DNA from 2 places in the Streptococcus halitosis genome. Region 1 is predicted to be linked to the other one. Evidence: riboswitches for the same ligand, from Rfam matches in the RefSeq annotation. Region 1 holds a riboswitch; the other holds the start of a gene.

What was found. Region 1 has a riboswitch for FMN ahead of DB729_RS06945 (ECF transporter S component). Riboswitches for the same ligand answer to the same signal wherever they lie in the genome.
Region 2: linked by a shared signal. The riboswitch ahead of ribD (bifunctional diaminohydroxyphosphoribosylaminopyrimidine deaminase/5-amino-6-(5-phosphoribosylamino)uracil reductase RibD) and the one ahead of DB729_RS06945 (ECF transporter S component) in region 1 are both predicted to bind FMN.

What each region holds. Positions count from the first base shown of each region.
Region 1 is NZ_QEMY02000002.1:85,465-89,890, forward strand. Features, by position in the region: gene pheS (phenylalanine--tRNA ligase subunit alpha) at 1-399, opposite strand, end outside; gene DB729_RS06940 (phosphatase PAP2 family protein) at 673-1,323, opposite strand; gene DB729_RS06945 (ECF transporter S component) at 1,313-1,876, opposite strand; FMN riboswitch at 2,030-2,247, opposite strand; gene DB729_RS06950 (tRNA (cytidine(34)-2'-O)-methyltransferase) at 2,288-2,791, opposite strand; gene trkA (Trk system potassium transporter TrkA) at 3,193-4,426, shown strand, end outside.
Region 2 is NZ_QEMY02000001.1:545,297-549,722, reverse strand. Features, by position in the region: gene DB729_RS02760 (bifunctional 3,4-dihydroxy-2-butanone-4-phosphate synthase/GTP cyclohydrolase II) at 1-1,011, opposite strand, end outside; gene ribE (riboflavin synthase) at 1,031-1,666, opposite strand; gene ribD (bifunctional diaminohydroxyphosphoribosylaminopyrimidine deaminase/5-amino-6-(5-phosphoribosylamino)uracil reductase RibD) at 1,651-2,751, opposite strand; FMN riboswitch at 2,884-2,998, opposite strand; gene ruvA (Holliday junction branch migration protein RuvA) at 3,155-3,748, shown strand; gene DB729_RS02740 (DNA-3-methyladenine glycosylase I) at 3,758-4,324, shown strand; gene DB729_RS02735 (SemiSWEET family transporter) at 4,404-4,426, opposite strand, start outside.

The DNA of each region.
Region 1 (4,426 bases):
GACTTGGTAACCCATCCCAATGAAAATATCTTCGATTTCTTCACTGGTTTGTGTCAAAACGTGACGGTGACCAGTCGCAACTGGGCGACCTGGAAGGGTCACATCGATGCTCTCACTTGCTAGTTGAGCTGCGACTTTCTTTTCTTCCAAGAGCTTAGCTGTTTCTTCAAAGGCCGCTGTCAAGACATCACGCGCTTCATTGACGTGTTTCCCGATGACAGGGCGCATTTCAGCCGATACATCCTTCATCCCTTTGAGAATTTCAGTAAGCGACCCTTTTTTACCAAGGACAGAGACACGCAAGTCTTGCATCTCTTTTTCATTTTCAGCAGTAATCTGCTTCAAGCTAGCCAGTGTTTCTTCGCGAAGCGCTTTTAATTGTTCTTCAATAGTTGACATAATTCCTCCATCAGTCACTTATCAGATAAAAAGAAAACCACATGCCAAAAACTCCACTCGGAGCGTTGACACGCGGTACCATCCGTTTTCATCTGACAAGTCAGACCTTCATTTCTAAATCCATGCGCAAGTGAATTCACCCAGCTTTCATATAGAGAGCTTGCAGTCACGGCTCTCCTCCCTGATATACTTCCCTTGAGTTACTAGTCTTGCGGATTCCTATTCAATTACTACTTAGTTTATCAGATTTTTACCATTCTTGCAAGACCTATCTCACTTCTGCTTGCCTTTAAATCGCCATTGGAAGCGAAGCTTGTCATAGAAAGGAAATTCGATAAACAAGACTCCCAAGCCCACACAGAAACTGGCAAGAACATCTGATGGGTAGTGAACTCCCAGATAGACCCGAGATAGCAACACACTGACTAGGTAGAAGCCAAGGACGATTTGCACGATTTTTCTCCAAACCGGATCTTTAATCCGTTGACTGAGAATGACAATCAGAGTCCCTACCATCAGAGTCACTGCCAGAGAATGGCCACTTGGAAAAGAAAATCCCTTCTCCTCTACCAAGTGTAAAATAGCTGGCCGTGGGCGCTGGTAGATATTTTTAAAGGACACGATTAAAAGACCAGCTATTGCTAGATTTCCCGCCATGAAGAAGCTTTCTAACTTCCACTGCTTACGATAAAAGATAAAGGCTGCGATGGCAACCCAGGTGATAATCACCGGGATATCAATCAAATGCGTAAGGGCACGGAACAGAACTGTCAAATAATTTGGCAAGTCTCCACGAAGGGCAGTCTGAATCGGTTGATCAAAACCGACCAACGTTTCAGGATAGAATTTAACCATATAGCCAAGAAGGACGAAAAGTAAAAGGGCAAAACTGCCCTTCATTAAAAATGTTTGTTTATCTCTCATAATATTTTAAGGTTGGTTTTAAGAGGACATACAGCAACCAGAATGAAACGGCAAAGATTACACCCTCAATCAAGTTAAAAGGTAAAACCATGGTCATTAGGTAGTTGGAAAGTCCCAAAATTTTTCCAATATCAAAGTTGGCAAACTGCGCGTACAAAGGAACCGCATAAACATAGTTGAGAACCAACATAGCAGCAGTCAATCCAATAGTTCCCGCTAGAGATGCTAGTAGGAAACGAAGAGTGCTACGTTCCTTTTTCCAAATCAAACCAAAGGCGATAACAAAAACTCCCAAGGCTACGATATTCATTGGCAAACCAATGTAGGTATTCACGCCCTGGCTATTCAGAAGCAACTTCAAGAGTGAGCGAAGCAAGAGGATTCCTAGTGCAGCTGGCAAATCCATCACCACCAAGCCCACAAGGACTGGCAAGATACTAAACTCGATCTTGAGGAAGGCCGCCGCTGGCAAGAGCGGAAAGTCAAAGTACATCAGCACAAATGAAATGGCTGATAAAATCGCAATGGTCGAAAGTCGACGTGTGTTTGTCATAACAGGTTCCTCCAATTTTCTATAAAATCAGAAGAAGTTGGAAAGGATCCCTCTATCTATTCTCACTTTTTATATCCCAAAAGCTCCCTCTCACTCTTTTGAGCAAGCGGTTGCAATTCATCTATAAACTCATCAGAACAGACAAAGCTATTCTTTCGTCTTCTCCCATCCAGACTATACTGTCGGTTGTGGAATCGCACCACATCAGCTTGCGCTCGCGGACTTCTTTAACTAAGATATTTTGGATTAATCTAGGCGTCGCAGTCGAAGATAATACTTGAGTATATCGAGACAAGACAACGAAGAGTAAGCCAAAATAGCTAGTTAAAGTCACCGCCGGTCGGGAATCTCACCCAGCCCTGAAGACCCTTTAATCATAACAAAAAACGCTTGCAAGTGCAAGCATTTTGATTATTTCAATTTATCTGCTTCATAGGTGTGAACAAGATCAAGACCTGCAAAATTCTGCTGGCGAAGAGCCTCATATACAATCATGCAGACGGTATTCGAAACATTGAGACTGCGGACGTGTTCATCGTTCATAGGAATACGGAGTGCTTTCTCAGGATGTTCTCGCATAAAGTCCTCAGGCAAGCCCTTGTCTTCACGTCCAAAGAGAAAATAATGGTCCTCGTCAGTCGATAAATCTACCTCAGAATACACCTTCTCAGCAAATTTCGAAATCAGATAGAGTTTTCCCTTCATCTGAGACATGAAATCTTCCAAGCTGTCATAAAAATAAATATCTAACTTATCCCAATAATCTAATCCAGCTCGCTTCATCTTGCGATCATCAATAGGAAATCCCATCGGTTTGATGATGTGAAGGGGAGAATTGGTCGCAGCGCAAGTACGCGCAATGTTACCTGTATTTTGTGGAATCTGAGGTTCAAATAAAACAATGTGATTTGTCATAATTGGCTTCCTTTTATCATTGCAAAAAAATAGCCACACTGCCCGGAGTCAAGCTCAGCAAACAGCGTGGTTAAGGCGTCGTTAACTTACCTCACAACAGGTTTGAAGTAAATCAGCGAAACTACTTTCTTAGTATAACACTTTCAGAACCAATGTCAATAGAAATGACTTGATTTTTTTATTTTTTTGATAATATTTCCATACTTAGTCATTCTTTTTCTGAGAAAGGATATTAAATGAGCGAAATCATTTCATATGATAGACATTTCTATGAAAGGTGACCGATTTTATCTTTAAACACTTAAAAAAAGGCTTTTCTTATCCTCTAAAATGCCTTGGCAAGTGCATTTTTTGCGAAAAAAGGGTATGATAGTTACATCATGAAAAAGTAGGGTTTTTATATGAAAATTGTCCTTGTTGGTGGAGGGAAAGTCGGTTTCGCCCTCTGTCGTTCACTGGTTGCAGAAAAACACGACGTTGTCCTCATCGAACAAGATGAGGCTGTTCTCAATCATATTGTCAGTCGCTTTGATATCATGGGACTCCTTGGAAATGGAGCAGACTTTGCTATCTTAGAGCAAGCCGGCGTTCAAGAGTGTGATATCTTTATCGCTCTAACGGAACACGATGAAGTGAATATGATTTCAGCAGTACTTGCTAAAAAAATGGGCGCTAAAGAGACTATCGTTCGAGTGCGAAATCCTGAATACTCCAATACCTATTTCAAAGAGAAAAATATTCTTGGATTCTCACTTATCGTTAACCCAGAACTCCTAGCCGCCCGTGCTATCTCAAATATCATTGATTTTCCGAATGCACTCTCAGTTGAGCGGTTCTCAGGGGGAAGGGTCAACCTGATGGAGTTTGTTGTCAAAGATTCCAGTGGTCTCTGTCAAATGCCAATCTCAGATTTTCGTAAAAAATTTGGCAATATCATTGTCTGCGCTATGGAACGAGACCATCAACTTATGATTCCGAGCGGTGATATCACCATTCAGGATAGAGATAGAATTTTTGTTACTGGGAATCGTGTGGATATGATGCTTTTCCATAACTATTTCAAATCACGTACAGTGAAAAGCTTGCTCATCGTTGGTGCTGGAAAAATTGCTTATTACCTACTTGACATTTTAAAAGATAGCCGTATTGACACTAAAGTTATCGAGATTAATCCTGAGAGAGCTCGTCTCTTCAGTGAAAAATTTCCAAATCTCTATATCGTACAGGGAGATGGAACTGCCAAAGATATCTTGCTTGAGGAAAGTGCCCCCAACTATGATGCAGTTGCAACTTTGACTGGGGTTGATGAGGAAAACATCATTACCTCTATGTTCTTAGACCGTGTTGGTGTCCATAAGAATATCACCAAGGTGAATCGAACTAGCCTTTTAGAGATTATCCATGCACCTGATTTTTCAAGTATCATCACACCAAAAAGCATCGCAGTGGATACCATTATGCACTTTATCCGTGGTCGAGTGAACGCTCAGTACTCAGACCTTCAAGCCATGCACCATCTAGCAAACGGTCAAATTGAAACTCTTCAATTCCAAATCAAGGAAGCTAATAAAATGACTGCCAAACCTCTTTCACAGTTGAAATTGAAAAAAGGGGTTCTCATCGCAGCCATTATCC
Region 2 (4,426 bases), on a different contig from region 1:
TTGTGCTCCAATGTGATATTCTCTTAAATCACCTTCAAATCCTAACGCAAGATTGGCATCAAGCGTATCCATTCCTTGATCTTGTAAATGATAGGCTTTTAATTTATTGATAAGTCCAATTCCTCGTCCCTCCTGTCGCAAGTAAAGTAAGACACCCGAACCATTCTCAGCAATCATTTTCATAGCTTTATCAAATTGCTGTCCACAATCGCACCGTAAAGAGCCTAAAACATCTCCTGTTAAACATTCAGAGTGGACCCGACATAATACATTGGTTCCATCCTCTATATTTCCCATAATAAGAGCAAGGTGATGTTCCCCGTTTAGTTTATCTATATAGCTAATTGCTTTAAAATTACCGTATCTAGTAGGCATATTGACAGTTGAAACTCGTTCTACCAGCTGATCATATACTTTTCTATATTCTTGTAATTCTTTGATGGTAATTAGTGGAATGTTGTGTTTCTTAGAAAACTGAATTAAATCATCTGTTCTCATCATTTTGCCATCATGATTCATTATTTCACAACATAGGCCACAATCTTTTAGTCCTGCTAATTTTAATAGATCAACAGTTGCTTCTGTGTGTCCATTTCTTTCTAGAACACCACCGTTTTTCGCAATTAAAGGAAACATGTGTCCTGGCCTGCGAAAATCAGAGGGGCTTATATCTTCGGTGACACACATACGTGCGGTCAATCCTCTTTCCTCGGCAGAAATACCTGTGGTCGTTTCCTTATAATCAATTGAAACTGTAAAAGCAGTCTTATGATTATCTGTATTGTTTTCAACCATGGGTGAAAGCATTAATTGATTAGCTAAACTTTCGCTCATAGGCATACAAATTAATCCTTTGGCATAAGTAGCCATGAAATTAACATTTTCTGTTGTAGCTGCTTGTGCGGAACAAATTAAGTCTCCTTCGTTTTCTCTATCCTTGTCGTCTATAACAAGAACAAGTCGTCCCTTCTGCAATGCTTCTAATGCTTCTTGTATTTTTCGATATTCCATTGACTAATCATCCTTTCTGCTAAAATCCATTTTGATATAATAGTTCCTTAGATATCTCTGATTTCAGAGAGTTATCCATCAGTTTTTGCACATATTTGCCTAAGATATCATTTTCAAGATTTACTGTACTCCCGACTTGTTTACTCTTAAGAATGGTTTGTGCCAAAGTATGAGGGATAACAGATACTGAAAAGTTTAGTTTGGAGACTTTAGCGACAGTCAGACTAATGCCGTCAATTGTAATAGATCCTTTTTCAACTATTAAATCTAAAATTTCTTTTTGTGTGTTGATTTGATACCATACAGCATTATCATCTTTTTTTATTGACGAGATTTTTCCTGTACCATCAATGTGTCCTGTAACGACGTGACCTCCAAGTCGACCGTTGACAGATAAGGCTCTTTCTAGATTTACCTCACTTCCATATTTTAATAGTGTAAGAGTTGTTCGGCTCCATGTTTCATTCATTACATCAACTGTAAAGGATTGATGATTGAAATGAGTAACTGTAAGACAGATACCATTTACTGCTATACTATCGCCTAAATGGATATCCGTTAATACTTTTGAGGCTTTAATTGATAGTTTGCAATTACGAGAGTCTTTCTGTATTCTTTCAACTTTTCCGATTTCTTCAATTATTCCTGTGAACATGGATAAATCACCTCACTTTCTATGAGATAGTCATCTCCTATTTGAGAAAAAGCATAAGGCTTCAAGCTAATAGCGTCATTTGGCAAAGAAATACCTTCACCTCCGACAGGAAACTTGGCACTGCCTCCAAAAATTTTTGGTGCAATATATATTTTCAGCTCATCAACAATTTGTTGTTCCAAAGCACTCCAATTCATTAGACTGCCCCCTTCTAGAAGTAGGCTATCAATCTGCATATTTCCTAGATGTTGCATTAAACTTGATAAGTCTATATGATTGCCTTTTTTCTTTATGGGAAGTATTTCACAGCCATGATTTTGATATAGCTTCATTTTATTTTTGTCTTCAGAGGAAGTGGCAATGTAAGTTTTAATATCATTTGCTGTTTTTACGATTTTAGAGGTAAGAGGAGTTCGTAAATGTGTATCGCATATGATACGGATAGGATTTTTCCCTTCCTCCAATCTACATGTCAACAAAGGATCGTCTTGAATAACAGTATTGACTCCCACCATAATCGCACTAACATGGTGTCGTAACTGATGTACATGCTTTCTTGCCTCTTCTCCAGTAATCCATTTGGATTGATTTGTTTTAGTGGCTATTTTTCCATCCATTGTCATTGCATATTTCATAAAAACATAGGGTACATGCTGGGTAATATACTTTCTAAAACTTTTTATTAAGTTAAGACACTCATTTTCTAAAACTCCAACAGTAACTTGAAGATTATTTTCCTCAAGTATCTTTACTCCTTTTCCAGATACAATAGGGTTACAGTCTAGGCTTCCAATGACTACTCTTGTAATACCACTATCGATTATAGCGTCTATACAAGGAGGTGTTTTCCCGAAGTGACAACAGGGTTCAAGTGTTACATAAAGCGTTGCTCCGACAGGGGATTCTCTACAGTTTTTTAGAGCATTTCTCTCAGCATGTGGGCCACCAAAAAACTCATGATAACCTTGTCCGATAATGTGATTATCTTTTACAATAACTGCGCCAACCATAGGATTGGGATTGACGTAACCAGCTCCTTTTTGTGCCAATTTTATTGCTAATTTCATATATTTTGAGTCGCTCATCTCACTACCTCCAAAAAAAATACCTTGAATAGGGGACTATTCAAGGCATACAAAAGAAAACTTATGCGATTAACAAAAATGCTCTGAAATGACAAGTAATCATTTCAGAGCACGCAAAAAGCACAAATATACTTTTATCTTCTTTCATCCAGACTATACTGTCGGCTTTGGAATTTCACCAAATCATGCCTTTCGGCTCGTGGGCTATACCACCGGTAGGGAATTTCACCCTGCCCTGAAGATAGTTATTCAATTACAGGTGATTATAGTACTTAATTTTCAATATGTCAATAGATAAGCATAAATTATTTTTGATATACTGTATTTGTGATAGTCGATTCTCACTCCTCGGATAAAGAAAATATGATATACTAGATAAACGAAATAAGAGAAAAGGAAAACTATGTACGAATATTTAAAAGGAATCATTACCAAAATTACTGCCAAATACATTGTTCTTGAAACCAACGGTATCGGTTATATCCTGCATGTAGCCAATCCCTATGCTTACTCGGGACAGGTCAATCAAGAATCTCAAATTTATGTGCATCAGGTTGTGCGTGAGGACGCCCATCTACTTTATGGATTTCGCTCAGAAGATGAGAAAAAGCTCTTTCTCAGTCTGATTTCGGTATCTGGGATTGGGCCTGTGTCAGCTCTTGCTATTATCGCTGCTGATGACAATGTTGGCTTGGTTCAAGCCATCGAAAGCAAGAACATCACCTACTTGACCAAGTTTCCTAAAATTGGCAAGAAAACAGCCCAGCAGATGGTGCTGGACTTGGAAGGCAAGGTAGTTGTGGCTAGTGATGACCTTCCTGCTAAGGTGGCAGTGCAAGCAAGCATTGAAAACCAAGAACTGGAAGAAGCCATGGAAGCCATGTTGGCACTGGGCTACAAGGCGACCGAGCTTAAGAAAATCAAGAAATTCTTTGAAGGGACGACGGATACAGCAGAGAACTATATCAAGTCGGCCCTTAAAATGTTGGTGAAATAGGAGAATAATATGACAAAACGCTGTTCGTGGGTTAAGATGACCAATCCGCTCTACATCGCCTACCACGACCAGGAGTGGGGGCAGCCCCTCCATGATGACCAAGCATTGTTTGAGTTGTTGTGTATGGAAACCTATCAGGCAGGCCTGTCTTGGGAAACGGTACTAAACAAACGCCAAGGATTCCGAGAAGCATTTCATGGCTATCAAATTCAAGCGGTCGCGGAAATGACAGATGGGGAGTTGGAAGCCTTGTTAGAGAATCCAGCCATCATCCGAAATCGTGCCAAGCTCTTTGCGACACGTGCCAACGCCCAAGCATTTTTACAAATCCAGAAAACCTTTGGCTCTTTTGACGCTTATCTCTGGTCCTTTGTTGAGGGGAAAACGATCGTGAATGATGTTCCTGACTATCACCTAGCACCTGCTAAAACAGCCTTGTCTGAAAAATTATCTCAAGATCTCAAAAAACGAGGCTTCAAGTTCACAGGTCCTGTTGCAGTCTTGTCATTTCTACAAGCTGCAGGTTTGATTGACGACCACGAAAATGATTGTGAGTGGAAAAGCAGAAATAAGTGAGTGCAGTCGTCTAACTATCTGAGAAAATAGAAAAAGCTGAGAAATTTATTTCAGCTTTTTGATTATATGCTAGTAATTTTTATAGTGCAGTAAGAAATGTCA